Regions from separate parts of the Bacillus sp. JJ1566 genome, predicted to be linked through region 3. Evidence: riboswitches for the same ligand, from Rfam matches in the RefSeq annotation. Region 3 holds a riboswitch; each other region holds the start of a gene.
The links. A riboswitch is a leader RNA that binds a small molecule or an ion and turns the genes downstream of it on or off. The one in region 3 is predicted to bind S-adenosylmethionine.
Positions count from the first base shown of each region.

Region 1 (5,542 bases), on a different contig from region 3:
ATAAATTGTAAGTTTTCTATACTTAAAATCTATGTTCAGGAAAGAGGTAGACGGAGATGGGCACACTTATTGAAAATAAAGTAAAAACGATTAAAACATTAAATAATATTGCGGAAAGCGGACTAAAGGTATTCAAGAATGATCACTTTACAATTGATGATCAGAGCGAGAACCCTGATGCAATTGTCGTTCGTAGTTTTAATATGCATGACCTTGACCTTGGTGAAAACTTAAAAGCAATTGCACGCGCAGGTGTAGGTGTTAATAACATTCCCATTCAAAAATGCACGGAGAAAGGGATTGTTGTTTTTAACACGCCAGGGGCTAATGCAAATGCTGTAAAAGAAATGGTTTTAACTGCTTTAATGGCTACATCCCGAAATCTTTTCGCTGGTATTTCTTGGACAAAAGCATTAGAAGACAAAGGCGATCAAATACCTGCACTTGTTGAAAAAGGTAAAAAGCAATTTGTCGGAAAAGAAATTAAAGGAAAAACTTTAGGTGTTATTGGTTTAGGTGCAATTGGTGCGCTTGTCGCAAATGATGCGCTTGATCTAGATATGGATGTTATTGGATTTGATCCATTCATCTCTGTTGATACAGCTTGGAATTTATCACGTAATGTACAGCGTGCAATGTCAATTGAACAGCTGTTTGCGGAGTCTGACTATATTACCGTACACGTTCCATTAACCAAAGATACAAAAGAAATGTTTAATAAAGAAGCATTCAGCATAATGAAGCCGGGTGTTCACATTATTAACTTCTCACGTGGAGAGCTTGTCAACGAAATTGATATCGCGGTTGCTCTCGAAGATGGTATTGTAGGAAAGTATATGACCGACTTCCCTAATGAAAATGTTTTAAAAATGAAAAATACCATTTGCACACCACATCTTGGTGCTTCAACAAATGAATCAGAGGAAAATTGCGCGATTATGGCAGCTCGCCAAACGAGAGAATTTTTGCAAACAGGAAATATCAAAAACTCAGTGAACTTTCCAAATGCAGCTCTTCCTTATACAGGAAAAACTCGAGTAACAGCATTCCATAAAAATGTGCCAAACATGGTTGGTCAAATCACGTCAGCTATCTCAAACTATGAACTAAATATCGCTGACATGGTAAACAGAAGCCGCGGTGAATATGCCTATACAATGATTGACATTGATAATGAAGTTAACGGTGAAATCGTTCCTAGTATACTAGAAAAAATCAAGCAAATTAACGGAATTATTTCTGCACGTGTGATTTAAGATAATAAGTTTAATTTAGAAACAGCGGGCAATCTTTTGCTCATTTATTTATAAATTTTAGACAATTGCAACAAAAAACATTGACTTACCTTTAAATCCAGTTTACTATCAAAATATTAAATAAATTTAATAAAAATTCTCTTATTGAGAGTGGCTGAGGGACTGGCCCTGTGAAGCCCGGCAACCATTCATGTTTAATTAAAAAACATGAACAGGTGCTAAATCCTGCAAAATACAATGTATTTTGAAAAATGAGAGAGGTGCTACTTTTTAAGTATATCTATGCCTCTCTTTATGAGAGGCATTTTCTATTTTTTGATCATTTATTTTTATGAAGGAAAGGATGAAAAATATGTCCATAGCGATTGTTAAAGGAGCACCCGGTCATTATAGAATTGGTGAAGGGATCCTTAAGGAATTAGAAATCCTTTTATCTGAGCTTAAAGTTCAAAAAATGCATATAGTATGCGGTACAAAGGCTTGGAATGCAGTTCGCCCATACTTACCGGAGAAAATAACAAACTCCCATAGTTCTAATTTTACTTTTGTAGAAGGCCACTGCACATTACAGAAGGTTGAAAGTATTTCAGATCAGCTATCAGCGGATTCAGCTGAGGCAGTCATTGGTATCGGAGGCGGAACAGCCCTAGACATCGCCAAGGCTTCTGCAATAAAAGCAGGTATAAAATCCATTTTAATTCCGAGTATTGCATCAACCTGTGCGGCATGGACTCCTCTTAGTGTGTTCTATGACCAAAATGGAGTTTTCACACACTACACCGAATTCCCTCTTGCCAATACCCTAGTACTTATTGAACCTGCTGTAATTGCAAAAGCTCCAGTAAAGTACTTACGAGCTGGAATTGGCGATACGCTAGCGAAGTTTTATGAAGCAGAGGCATTAACTTCTTCATTTTTCAAAAATCAAGAACTACCGGTTTGGCTTAAGGTTTCACAATTCTCAGCCTCTATTTGCAGAGATGTTCTGCTAAAGGATGCCACAGCAGCTATCCAATCTGCTTCTAAAGGAATTGTCTCTGATGAACTGGTTAGAGTAATTGAGGCAATTATTATGACTGGTGGTATGGTAGGCGGCTTTGGAGAAAAAGCAGGAAGAGTAGCCGGCGCCCATTCTGTTCATAATGGTCTCACCGAAGCAACCGAAGCCAGAAGCTTTCTACACGGTGAGCTTGTTGCATATGGAATACTGGTCCAATTAGCCCTAGAGAACAAGCTGCAAGAGATTTTAAGACTGTCAAACTATTATCAGGAGTGGGGACTTCCAGTAAGCTTAGCAGACTTAACGATCAATCTGGAGGATCAAACTCTTTTAGATAAAATCGTTAGAAAAGCAACTCTTCCTCAGGAATCGATCCATTTCATGGAGATAAGTATTTCAGAAGAAGCACTCTTATCTGCCATACGTGAAGTAGAAAATCTTTATTTCAATAAAGTCCATTAATCAAAGTTCAATCAAAATACACAACGAAAAGAGGAAAAGACATGAAAAAGTGGTTATTAGCTAGTTTATTGGTTTTAGTTATTTCGGTTCTTGCAGCATGCGGTGGAAGCAGTGAGTCTAGTGGTTCAAAAGACGAAAAAGCTGAAGGTTTATACAGTGACGAAAAGCTAGTTATTGGTGTTACAGCAGGTCCTCACGAACAAATTCTTGAAAAAGTAAAAGAGCTTGCAGAGAAAGAAGACCTAAATATCGAAATCAAAGTCTTCACCGACTATGTTATGCCAAATATTGCCTTAGATGAAAAAGAGCTCGACTTAAACATTTTCCAAACTGAGCCGTACTTTAATGCATTTAAAGAAGACCGTAAATTGGACCTTATAAAATCATTCGACACTGTAACATTCCCAATGGGAGTTTATTCATTAACGGTAAAGGATGTAAGTGAGCTTAAAGATGGAGCTAAAATCGGTTTACCTAGTGACCCAACAAACAGCGGACGTGCACTCCTTCTATTTGAAAAAGCAGGCTTGATCAAATTAGACCCAGATACTGGAATCAACTCGACTGTTAAGGATATTGAGGAAAATAAAAATAATTACGAGTTCATTGAACTTGACTCTGCACAGATTGCACGTCAGCTAGAAGAACTTGATGCAGCAGCGATTAATACGAACTTTGCGATTGAAGCAGGATTTACACCTTCCGAGGATGCCATTTTTATCGAACCTAAGGATTCTCCATATGTAAACCATGCTGCCGTTAGAACTGAAAACAAAGATGATGAAATTATTACGAAATTAGCGGATATTTATCGTAGTGAAGAAATAACAAAATTCATTGAAGAAGAATTCAAGGGTTCTATTATTCCTTCTTGGTAAGAAAAAATCTATTGGAGGACGTGGTAACCTTTTCGATACTGCGTCCTCCTTATACTACTATTAATACTTTTGAAAAAAGGATGTATACCAGCTTAGAAGGGAGTTTTACAAATGATTGAATTAGTGGGAATCTCAAAAACTTTTACAGCTAAACAAGGTTCAATTCACGCTTTAAAGGATGTTTCCATTTCAGTAAAAAAAGGCGAGATTTATGGTGTGATTGGTTATAGCGGTGCAGGAAAAAGTACCCTTATTCGATGTGTGAACCTTCTAGAAAAGCCTGATTCAGGCTCTGTAAACGTGAATAATGTAGATTTGACGAAGCTATCAAATGGAAAACTCCGTGAAGCCCGCGGACGAATCGGGATGATTTTCCAAGGCTTTAATCTTTTGAAGACAGCAACAGTCTATGAAAATATTGCACTTCCATTAAAGCTTACTGGTTTAAGCAAACAAGATGTCGAGGCGCGGGTTACAAAATATTTAAATATTGTCGGCCTCGAGGAGAAGCATCATGCCTATCCTTCTGAGCTTTCGGGTGGACAAAAGCAAAGAGTAGCGATTGCACGTGCACTAGCTCACGAGCCAGAGATTCTTTTAAGTGATGAAGCTACAAGTGCACTTGATCCAGATACAACAGAAGCGATTTTGGACTTATTATTGAAGATCAACAAAGAGCTTGGGATTACCATTTTACTTATTACTCATGAAATGAATGTCATCCAACGGATATGTGACCGGGTTGCTGTTATGGAAAATGGCGAGGTTATTGAAGAAGGAACAACGAGAGAGATTTTCACATCCCCTCAGCATTCTACAACAAAAAGATTTGTTAATAGCCTATTTTCACATAATATCCCAGATGAAATGCTCACTACCTTAAATGAAACAGGCCAAGTAGTCACCCTTTCCTTCTTTGGAGAATCTTCAGGTGAACCAGCTTTAGCCTTAGTCAGTAAGAAATTTGATGTCTTTCCAAACATCTTATCCGGAAGCATTACTCGATTAAAGGAAGAAAACTTTGGACAGCTTTTGATTCACTTAAAGGGTGACATCGTAGAGATTGAAAAAGCCCTAAGTTTCTTGGAGCAACATCATGTACATGTGGAAGGAGTGAGCGCAAGTGAAAACAAGAATAGAAGAATTTCTTGAGCTTTGGGGCAGTGACCTTTGGGAAGCTACTATCCAAACGTTCCAAATGGTTGGAATTGCATTGGGGATTTCCGTTTTAATTGGTCTTCCACTTGGAATATTGCTTGTTTTAACAAGACCAGAAAAGGCCTTAGCTAATAAGTATGTATATCAAATTTTAAATATTGTTATTAACATTATTCGGTCCATCCCTTTCATCATCTTATTGTTCTTCATCCTCCCTTTTACAAAGCTGATTGTTGGGACATCTATTGGTGTTAAAGGGGTAATTGTCCCATTAGTTGTGTATACCGCTCCATATATTGCAAGATTAATGGAAACAGCTCTATTAGAAGTAGACCGTGGAGTATTGGAAGCCTATGAGGCAATGGGAATAAAAACACGACATATTATATGGCATGTGCTTGTCAGAGAATCCCGTTCATCCATTATTCTTGGCTTGACTATTGCAACCATTGGTCTAATTGGTGCATCAGCAATGGCCGGGTTAGTTGGCGGAGGTGGACTTGGGGACCTTGCTTATCGCTATGGTCACCTTCGTTATGAAGTGGATGTCATGTATATTACCGTCATATTACTTATTATCTTAGTCCAAGGACTCCAATCTGCCGGCAACCGTTTGGCAGCGCGTTTGAAGAAGGATTAACTTTCATAAAGGATACTACTAAAAGAAGCAAGGATTACCTTGCTTCTTTTGTTGCCTTTGCAGGTTTGGACTTTTCTAATTTCATCCAATTACCTGTCTCTTTCCTGGTTTCGCAGGCTCTTCTGACACTTCTTCGGTTTCTATATTA
Region 1 is NZ_JBALOP010000018.1:59,835-65,376, forward strand. It holds gene V7112_RS09450 (phosphoglycerate dehydrogenase) at 57-1,256, shown strand; SAM riboswitch class I at 1,395-1,514, shown strand; gene V7112_RS09455 (iron-containing alcohol dehydrogenase family protein) at 1,609-2,718, shown strand; gene V7112_RS09460 (MetQ/NlpA family ABC transporter substrate-binding protein) at 2,760-3,596, shown strand; gene V7112_RS09465 (methionine ABC transporter ATP-binding protein) at 3,708-4,748, shown strand; gene V7112_RS09470 (methionine ABC transporter permease) at 4,732-5,394, shown strand; gene V7112_RS09475 (carbonic anhydrase) at 5,476-5,542, opposite strand, start outside.
Region 1: it holds a riboswitch for S-adenosylmethionine, as region 3 does, so the genes downstream of both, V7112_RS09455 (iron-containing alcohol dehydrogenase family protein) here and V7112_RS23240 (Fur-regulated basic protein FbpA) in region 3, are expected to answer to the same signal.

Region 2 (5,542 bases), on a different contig from region 3:
TAAATCCTGGAACATCTTTCTTTACTTCTATTGGCTCTTTCTTCATCCCAATTGCCAATCCCTTGAATGCGCTTACAGTTTCGTCGCTAGTTTTGTAACCTCTAATCACTTCTACTAATTTCATTACTTGGGGCGGATTGAAAAAGTGCATGCCTGCGACTTGTTCTGGTCTGTTTGTTGCACTTGCAAGCACTGTGATTGACATTGATGATGTATTAGATGCGATTAAGGCTTCAGGTTTTAAAATCTCATCCAACTGTTTAAAGATTTCTTTTTTTGCATCCAAATCTTCAATGATTGCTTCGATGACGGCATCACAATCTCTTACATCTGACATGCTAGTTGTTAATTTTATTCTAGTAAGAATCGCTGATTTATCATCCTCGGTTAATTTTCCTTTGCTTATTGATCGATCCATTAATTTTTCCATGCGTGCTTGCGCATTATCTAGAAATCTTTGGTCGACATCTACGAGCACGACATCAAATCCACATATTGCAGCTTGATGGGCAATTGCACCACCCATCGTTCCCGACCCAATAACACCAATTTGGTTAAATTCCATCGTATACCCTCCATTATGTCATTTTTTATATAAAAATCACAATTTTTACAATTTTCACACTAATTATAGTGTTTTTAGTGTGAAATTTTCACCTGAAATTTGAGGAATCGAAAGGCTCTCATTCCGTAAATTGGAGGAAAGGAAGGCTTGTATTGGTCTTAGAGACTGAGAGTAGATCATTCAGGGGCAATAAATTGTGGGTTTAGTCTTTAATCTTTTTAGTATTTCGTCTATTTATTTGTAAGTGATTTTAAAAACCTCATCTTACTTCGTTATTTTTGTACTTAAAACAAAATAATTCTTCATACAATGCTATTGATTAAATATCAAAACAAACTAATCGTTACTTGTTCAATACTTTTTCCATACATATAATAAAAATAAATATTTTACCCCGTATCTTTTCATACCATATATTCGTTTATTAAGTAGAGACGCGCTGAAGGAGTGATTGATTTGCATAGTAAGCTTTGTAATGGATTAGAGGATTTTAAAGAACAGCACGAACTTTTTAATGAAGAACATCTTCATGAACTCTATCCGATGCTTCGACGATATTGCCAGTTTATATCCCAAAACAGCTGGGATGGAGAAGATCTCGTGCAGGAATCTTTAATTAAGGCTTGGAAACATTATAAGCACCAGCCTACAATCTCTACAGCTTTATTGAATAAAATTGCACGAAATGAATGGATAGACACGGTTCGAAAACGAAGCAAAGAGTCTCTTGAAGCTATTCCTGATGATGGATATGATGAATTCGGACAAATTGAAGAGCGCTTTGAGGCTGTACAACTGCTTATAAATAAGTTGACACCAAAGCAAGCTGTGATATTTGTCTTAAAAGAAGGGTTTCAATTTCAAATATCTGAAATAGCTGAACTATTAAATACAAATGAGACTGCTGTTAAAGCCGCCATTTATCGTGCAAAACAGAGAATGGAGAAGAAAGAAAGAAACCCACTTATTGAGCAATATTGGTCAGAGGAAGATCGCGAGCAAATCCAAAAAGCACTTCATGAATCTTTTAACACTCAAGATCCATCTATATTAATCAGGACTATACCTTCTATCCACTCATTATCGAAAAATACAAATCCGACATGTTCTATGCAAAAATCACGTCTCTATAAGCTTCCTTCAAGCACTGTCTCTATGGCTGCATAATAAAATGCAAGCGAATAAGGAGGATAACAAAATGAATACAGTCCCATATGTTATCGAACAATCAAGTCGAGGGGAACGCTCATATGATATTTACTCGAGGTTATTAAAAGATCGGATTATCATGATCGGTGATGAAATAAATGATGCTGTTGCCAATAGTATAGTTGCTCAGCTATTATTTTTAGCTGCGGATGACCCTGATAAAGATATTTCTCTTTATATCAACAGTCCTGGTGGCTCAACATCTGCTGGTTTTGCCATTTTTGATACGATGCAATATATTAAACCGGATGTTAGGACCATTTGTACAGGAATGGCTGCATCCTTTGGTGCTATGCTTTTGCTTGCCGGAACAAAAGGAAAAAGACTCGCCCTCCCAAACAGTGAAATTATGATACATCAACCCTTAGGTGGGGCGCGGGGTCAAGCAACTGAAATCGAAATTTCTGCAAAACGAATCCTTAAGCTTCGAGAACATATCAATCAAATCATTTCAGAACGTACTGGCCAACCAGTTGAAAAGGTAGCAAAAGATTCCGATCGTGACTATTACATGAGTGCGGAAGAGGCAAAGGAATATGGGATTATTGATGAAATAATTAAATAGATCATTTCTATCAAAAAAAGCGAACACCCATCAAGTAGTGTTCGCTTTCCTTCTTATCCCCAAATTTCTTTTGAAATATCAACAATATACTTCAATTTCGCCCATTGCTCTTCTTCCGTTAAAATATTGCCATGATGAGTTGAAGCAAAGCCACATTGTGGACTGATACATAAGTTTTCAAGTGGTACAAATTGTGATGCTTCTTTTATGCGTGCGATAATGTTTTCTTTCGATTCTAATTCTCCACGCTTTGATGTAAATACACCAAGAACAACTCGAGGACCTTCATTTGGAACATACTCAAGTGGCGTAAAATCTCCTGAACGATCGTCATCATATTCTAGGAAAAACCCATTAACTTTTTCTTTCGCAAAAAGGGTAGGGGCAATTTTTGCATAGCTGCCTTCGAATGCCCAGTTAGAGCGATAGTTTCCACGGCAAAGATGTGTTGTGATGGTTAAATCCTCTGGTTTCCCTTCTAGCACTCCATTTGCAACCTTCAATGCTAATTCAATTAATTCCTCACGAGTAGAACCACTATCATTAAATGGGATTTCTGGTGCATTCAGACCTGCTATGTACACATCGTCTAGTTGTAGGTAACGACAGCCTGCTTCGTAAAATGCTGTTATGGCATCGCGATATGTTTGAATAATATCATTTGCATACTCCTCAAGGTCCGGATAGATATCCTTGTTGCGAATACCCGCATTAAATAGTTGGTTTGGACTTGGAATTGTTTGTTTCGCAACGGCACGGTCACCTACAATTTCTTTAAATTCAATGAAATCTTTAATATGTGGATGGTCTTGGTTAAATGAAATTTTCCCAATAACTCGCACATCATAGCGTTCTGTTTCCTCACCCTTGAATTTAAAGCCATGATCCGGAACGTAGCCCTCAACTCCATTTAAATGCTCTAAGAAATCTGTATGCCAAAATCTACGACGAAACTCACCATCTGTGACCGCTTGTAAGCCAACTTCGATTTGTTTATCAACAACCTTTTTAATTTCTTCTGTTTCAATTGAATGAAGTTCCTGTGCAGTAATTGCTCCTGCTTGAAAATCCTTTCTTGCTTGATGAATTCTCTCTGGACGTAATAAACTTCCTACATGGTCTGCACGAAATGGTGCTTTAACTATTGTTTTTGTTGTCATTTTATTGTATCTCCCGTCTATTATTATCTTACTTTCAAAATTTGTTTTTGGGACAAGGGACCTGTCTCCCTGTCCCACCTATGGCAAAATGGCAAATGAGCGTACTGGGAATCCGGATCCTTTTTCGGGTTTTGGACAGATATTAAAAATAACAGCTCCTTTTGCTGGTACCTTATCAAGGTTAGTTAATAATTCGACTTGAAATGTATCCTGCTCTAGAACGTAGTACTCTCCAATTAGTGACCCATTTTTTCGATAATCAATCGCTGCGTCTGTATCAAATGTTTCATGGCCAACAGCTTTAATCTTTCTTTCCTCAAATAAAAATTTTAAGGCCTCAATTCCCCAACCTGGAGCATGACTATTCCCATCAGAATCCTTATTTTCAAATGCTGCTTTGTTTGGCCAACGCTTGCTCCAGTCCGTTCTTAATGCCACAAATGTACCGGCTTCAATTTCACCATGTTCTTCTTCAAATTTTAGAATATCATCAACACTTAAAATGAAATCATGATTTTCTTCTGCTTCCTTTGACTTATCAATCACAGCAAGGGGTAGAACGAGTTCCTTTAACTCTAGTTCATCCAAATATCGTTGGTTAGGAACGAAATGGATTGGCGCATCAATATGGGTTCCGTACTGACCTGGGAATGTAAAGCTTTGTGCAAAAAAGCCGTCCTCATGGGTAAAAAGTGTCTTAAATTCAGCATCGTTAAACGCTGAAAAATGGGGAGAGTCTGGTCCAAATGTATGTGTAAGATCAACCCACTCTTTACTTTTCAGAATTTCAAATGCTTTTAATAATTCATTTTCTGTTCGTACCGTTGACATACAATCACCTCATTAACTTATTTGAAATGTAAAAAACCCTCTTCTTGAAAATAAGAAGAGGGTTGGATAGGCAAATGAAAAATCCGCTCTTCTTATCTTCTAGCATCATGCTACTGGAATTGGCACAGTACTTTAAAAGTCTGTTGCCGAGGTATCGTAGGGCCAGTCCCTCCACCTCTCTGGATAAGAAAATTTCGAAATATTAAATTATATATTAAACATTAGACCAAAAAAAATGTATTGTCAACAACAATGTTATAAATAAACTTCTATGATTTTAGTAATCTTTTCCAATTAATCTCACTAACAAAAGAAGATCCTAATATGAAGACTCCACCTACAATTTGTACAAAACCCATACTTTCATTCAAAATAATCGCAGCCATGATCACGGCGGAAATGGGATCGATATAGCTAAATACTGCGATGGTTTGCGCCTTTAATTTTTTCAACACTGAAAAATATAATAAGTACGCGACCCCTGTATGAATAATTCCCACAATAAATAGTAGAATGATTGATTGTAAACCTAAATCGGAGTAATTCATATTTTGCGATGCCAGGACATAAGGGAACAATACTATCGAAGCAGTTAAAAGCTGCATAATAGTTGTTTCAAAATCGGATAGACTTTTAATAAATTTATTCAGGAGAATCACACTTGTATAAAAAGCGGCAGCCAATAAACCATACATAATGCCAACAGAGTGGTTATAAGCTCCAACAGCCGCTTCGGCCCCAGGATTGACAACCAAAAGTAATCCTAAAAAGGCAAGAGTAATACCTATCCCCTTCATCCATGTCCATTTTTCCTTCAGTAAAAAAGGTGCCAAAATCATCACAAACACTGGTGCAAAATAATAGCTAAGAGTGGCGTTAGCAATGGTTGTATAGCGGAAAGATTCGAATAAAAAAATCCAGTTAAAGCCCAATGCTGCCCCTGATAAAAGCAGAAAGATAAGATTCTTCTTGAACGTTTTGAAAGAAAACTTCTTCTTTACTAGAAAACTAGCAACAATTAAAAACAAACTGCCAAATGCTCCTCTGAACAAAGCAATTTCACTAGAGGATAGATCAATATTCTTCACAAACAAACCAATGCTACCAAAAATCAACATCACAATAATAAAAATAATCTTTGCCTTCATTATCCTTCTCCTAGTGGGTCATGGGGACAATGTCCCTCCGTCCCATTTTAATGCAAAAAACAGA
Region 2 is NZ_JBALOP010000043.1:18,054-23,595, forward strand. It holds gene V7112_RS16615 (3-hydroxyacyl-CoA dehydrogenase family protein) at 1-565, opposite strand, end outside; gene V7112_RS16620 (sigma-70 family RNA polymerase sigma factor) at 1,022-1,732, shown strand; gene clpP (ATP-dependent Clp endopeptidase proteolytic subunit ClpP) at 1,737-2,339, shown strand; gene V7112_RS16630 (5-methyltetrahydropteroyltriglutamate--homocysteine S-methyltransferase) at 2,393-3,499, opposite strand; gene V7112_RS16635 (cyclase family protein) at 3,578-4,330, opposite strand; SAM riboswitch class I at 4,420-4,520, opposite strand; gene V7112_RS16640 (DMT family transporter) at 4,600-5,478, opposite strand.
Region 2: it holds a riboswitch for S-adenosylmethionine, as region 3 does, so the genes downstream of both, V7112_RS16635 (cyclase family protein) here and V7112_RS23240 (Fur-regulated basic protein FbpA) in region 3, are expected to answer to the same signal.

Region 3 (5,542 bases):
ACAGATGTTGGTTTACGCAGTAAGACAAATACACCAATGGGTGGTGGAGCTAAAAATATCCTTTTTAGAAATAATGCATTAGAGGGTATTGATGGTGACGGTCCATTTGTCTTCACTTCAGCTTATACGGATGCAAATGCTGCAATCCTATACGAGCCTGCAGAGATCATCTCACAATTTAGAGATATGGAGATTGTTGATACAACCGTTCGTAATCAAGGAGGGAGTAATAAGCAATCTATCCTTGTGAATGGTAATAATAATGCAGGTGAAGTTTATCACGAAAATATAACATTCAAAAATGTTAAATTCGATAATGTTTATTCCGTAAATATGAATTACGCAAAAGACTTTAAATTTATTAATGTATCTTTTACAAACGTCAAAGATAATGGCGGAAACCCATGGAGAATAACAAATTCGACAGGACTTGTGTTTGAGAACACAACAGCAACTCCTACTGATGCTACACAAAAACCAGAATGGGGAGAAGACACGGTTATTGATGCTCAGTCATCACCTGATGGAAAAAGTGTAACTTTAACATGGAGTGAAGCAACAGATAATGTTGGTGTTAGGGGTTATACAATCTATAAAAATGGTGAAAAACTTGGTGGAGACTATTCAACTACGAATCTCACTAGTTTTACTGTAGATGGACTGGCACCCGCTACAGAATACACATTTAAAGTGGAAGCAACCGATGCTATTGGAAACCGTACGTCTAATGGACCAGAAATTAAGGTAATTACAAATGGTGGTGCTGATCAAACAGCTCCTGTTTTACCGAAGAATAAAAAGATTTCAGAATCAACAACTAAAATTGCTTCCAGTGATACTTTTAGTGGCAAGGAAGTAAATGTGGTGTATACAGGGTTTACTTGGACTTCCATAACTTGGGATGCTGCTAGTGACGATACAGGAATTGCTGGTTACAACGTTTATGCAAATGGAGAATTACATGGATTTGCAACATCTAATAAATACACATTAACACGCCTAGAACCTGGTACAAAATATCATATTGAAGTCGAAGCAGTTGATCTTGCAGGTAATAAGGCAAAATATAATCATGTCCTAGAAACAGAAACAGCAAGAGCTTACCCAATTGGTGCACCATCCATTGATGGTGGCTTAGAAGCAAAAATTAATACAGATGGAACTAGTGTAACTCTATCATGGAACGCTGCAACAGCGATTAATCAAGATGTAATCGGATACCGGGTATATGTGAATAGGCAACCTATCAAACCTGAAAGAGCGGTATTTACACCTATTAATTCGGAAATGACAACATCAGATACAAGTTATACGGTAACAGGATTAAAACAAGGAAAGCGATACACATTTAAAGTAGAAGCAGTCGGTCATGCATTCAAATACTCAAAGAGAGAAAGACTCTCAGATGTCCTTCAAAACGGACTTCTTGAAGTTTCAGGATACAGATGGAGCGGATTCGGACCAACTAGCGATGTTCATTTAATACCTGGTAAAGCTAAAAGTGAACAAGCTAAATCGAAGTAAGGTCATGTGATAAAAAAGGTGGGTACGTCTGTGACAAGACTGCATTTCAATAGAAATACAGTCTTGTCTATGTTCAAATAACTTTAGAAATTTTTCCATCTTAAGGATGAATGATTAGAATGCGGATGTTCATCAGATTGAGCTTTAAAATTTTCATATTCTAACTCGGATAAAGATAATTCAAAAAGATGTTTTCCATCTTTTTTATATTGATCAAGTCTAAGTAATTTGTTTATTAACTCGTTCCGTCTATTTTCAACAGGTTCCCTTAGTAAACTCATAATAAAAAATCCTCTCCCTTAAATTTTTTTCAATGTGCCATTGAAAAGATAAGGAGAGGATTTTTTAATTAGGTTGTAACCTCAACTTATCTATCAAGCTGTAAGCTTGCAGGATTTAGCACAGTATTCTTATGAATATGTTGCTGAGGTTTCGTTGGGCCAGTCCCTCCACCTCTCTGGATAAGCATTATATATTTTTTATTTTAATAATACCTTAAGTTTAAACCTATAATTCCGATGTGTCTACTATAATTTATGCATAAATAATTTTATGTGACCTTTTTTTGTATTTTTGAAATTAATAAAAGCACCATTTTCAAAGGCATTTGAGATAATACGATTTCTAAATGTCTTTTTGTCGATTGGTTAATTTAAAATAGGCGGTGTAATCAGGCACAATACCCATAATAGTTCATATTTTGTTTATGAAAGTCTTTGAAATATTTAGAATATAACTTGAACACATTATTTCTATTTTGCTCGTTTATTTTCATTTTAAAGTACTTTCACACCTTAAATGAATAATCGGAGGTAATATTAGTGAATAATTTTCAAAATGAACTCCAAATGTTGAATATTGGAGATTTCCATTCGACTGATGTAGTTCCTTGGGATCCAAACCAGTATTATGATGAATCTGCCCGACAATTAGGTGGATTTGGTGGAATTGGTGGAATTGGCGGAATTGGTGGATTAGGATTTGGATTTGGACGTTGTTCAAGTTGCTTTAGTTGTGCTCGGTGCTTCTTTAATTGCTTTAATTGTTTCCGTTGTTTTAGTTGCTTTAGTTGCTCTCATTGTGGTGGACGCTGTGGAGGGGGACACCGTTGTGGAGGCGGACACCGTTGTGGAGGTCACCACTGATTCGAATTTAGATACAAAACAAATCTAACCTATTAAGAAGTGCAGCCCCTGAAAAAATGGCTTTAGGGGCTTTCTTTTTAAGAGTAGACATATGAGACAAATTTCTTTACATAGGATTATAGTGACAGTGATGGTAAAGAACCTCAAACTTGCTATTCAGTAAAGGAGGAGCGGAATGACAAAATTAACCCCTTCTATGCGTCTCAAAGTGAAAAGAGATACGTTTTTTCTCCCTTATTCTAACAGTGTCTATTTTCGGAACAATACAAGTTCTTTCCGTATGGAAGGAAATACAATCGATAAGTGGGTTGAAAAGCTAATACCGATGTTCAATGGAGAGTACACGTTGGGGAATTTAACAGAAGGTTTATCCGACCCATACCGAGAACGAGTTTATGAAATTGCAGAAACGCTGTATCGCAATGGATTTGTTCGAGATGTAAGTCAAGATTTGCCGCATCAATTACAGTCTGATGTTATTAAGAAGTATGCATCACAAATTGAATTCCTGGAAAACTTCGGGGATTCCGCCGCATATCGCTTTCAAGCCTACCGTCAGTCAAACGTCTTGGTAGTTGGATCTGGTCCATTTTTAGTATCGTTAGTATCTGCATTACTCGAATCCGGATTACCTAAGTTCCATGTACTAATCACCGACCAAGTATCTACTAATAAAAAAAGGTTGTCAGAACACATTGCACATGCACGACAAACGGATCCCGAGGTAATGGTTAAGGTGTTAACCCTACAAAACGATGGGATGAGTACTTGGAGAGAAATTGTACAAGAATTTCACTTCATTTTGTATGTGTCACAAGAGGGTGATGTTGAGGAATTACGTGCTCTTAATGAGGTTTGTAGGAGAGAAAAGAAGGGGTTTCTCCCCGCTATTTGTTTAGAACAAATGGGTATGGCAGGTCCCCTTGTACGTCCTGACTCAAGGGGATGTTGGGAATCGGCGTGGAGGCGCATACACGAATCTGCACTTCACAAAGATCAGCCGTTATCCAATTTCTCTCAAATAGCAGGAGCGATGCTTGCAAATGTAATCGTCTTTGAGTTATTTAAAGAGATTACTAGAAAAACCGAATTGGATAAAGAGGATAATCAATTCTTTCTGCTTAATCTAGATACGTTGGAGGGGAACTGGCATTCCTTCATTCCACACCCCTTAGTGACGGGATTTTCAGAAGCTAAAAGGATACAAAATTTAGATTTACGGATCAATGCAGCACCAAGCAGTGGTGACGTTGATAAATTGTTTCTATTATTCAATCATTTGACATCTCAAGAAACTGGAATTCTTCATATTTGGGAAGAAGGGGATTTGAAGCAACTTCCCCTATCACAATGCCGGGTTCAAGCAGTCAACCCACTGTCAGAGGGGCCTGCTAAGCTGTTGCCTGACATAGTCTGTGCTGGTTTGACTCATGTCGAGGCTCGGAGGGAAGCAGGGTTAATGGGGATTGAAGCCTATGCATCTAAAACTCTTCCAGGTAGGATTGTAGAAAAAAATGAATTTATCGGTATTGGAATGGGAGAATCGTTAGCCGAAAGTGTATGTCGGGGATTACAAAAGTGTCTAGTTGAAGAGCTAAGCGAAATAAATGTTGAACAGAAACATGCTGTTTCAACTGTAGAATTGAAATCTCTAGAAGATAAACGCTGTCAGTTTTATTTGCAGGTATTGACAAGATTGAATGAGGCGCCGATTATCGGCTTAGGAGAGAAAGTTTCTGGGTTCCCAGTTGTTTGGATTGGTGCTAATAATCGTTGGTATAGCGGTGTAGGTTTGTCTTTAACAAAGGCATTGGAAAACGCATTACAACACGCCATTATGAAGATAGAAAACAAAGGGGATTTTCGCACAACTCATTCATTAGAAGTTTCATCGGTACTTTTGGAGAAAACTGCACCACGAAGCCTTGAAATACCTTCGGGTGAAGAGATAACACATTCAGAGATTTTGAATTCCGCATTACAAGTATTGGAACGAAACAATAAGCAAATCTTGGTATTTGACCTTGAAATAGAACCATTTTGGAAAAAGGAACTGGTAGAGCTGTCTTGTGTTCTTTTAAAAAAGGAGGAATCCACTTGAATGGTATCGTGGTGATTATCGGAGAAGGTTTTTTAGCAGATCACGTGTCCAAGGAATTAGCCTCCCATTTCATGTTAATTCGTCATCCCGATTTCGACTCCGGAATACCAGAAGAGACTGATTTAGTTTTAGTATTGAATGAAGCATGGAATCCCTCTATTCATCAAAAGGCAGAGAAGTTATTACGTCCTAAGGGCGTTCCCTGGTTACGAGGCTTTGTTTCATTTGGTGAGGGTGTTGTTGGCCCGTTGGTTCTTCCAGATTCCCCGGGTTGCTCCCAATGCGCTGACATGAGGCGACTTATGGCTGGCCGTGACCGAATAGAAATGCAGCATTTGCAGGAACACCTTGCCTTACAAAGAGGTATTACTCGTGACATTTGGGCATCTAACACGGGACTTTTGCAGATGGCTTATTTGATAGTTGGAGAGACTAAGAGGATTTTGAATGGAGATGTCTCGCACTCAGAAGGAAATCTTTTCTTAATCAACTTGAAAACTCTAACAAGTTCATGGCATGCCTTTCTATCAAACCCACTATGTTCGATTTGTGGTGGACTTCCTGACGACTCAGAAAGTAGTGCCATAATTTCGCTTCAACCTAGTCCTAAGAGCAGCCTTGACAGTTACCGATGCCGTTCGTTAGACGAATTAGAAAAATTCTTAGTAAATGATTATTTAGATTCTAAGACTGGCTTTTTAAATGGGAAAATGTATGACCTTTTGCCGCCTTTTGCCGATGTAGGTGTTAATCTGCCATTGATACACGGCGA
Region 3 is NZ_JBALOP010000079.1:9,527-15,068, forward strand. It holds gene V7112_RS23235 (fibronectin type III domain-containing protein) at 1-1,524, shown strand, start outside; gene V7112_RS23240 (Fur-regulated basic protein FbpA) at 1,608-1,805, opposite strand; SAM riboswitch class I at 1,889-1,992, opposite strand; gene V7112_RS23245 (heterocycloanthracin/sonorensin family bacteriocin) at 2,373-2,669, shown strand; gene V7112_RS23250 (putative thiazole-containing bacteriocin maturation protein) at 2,845-4,770, shown strand; gene V7112_RS23255 (TOMM precursor leader peptide-binding protein) at 4,767-5,542, shown strand, end outside.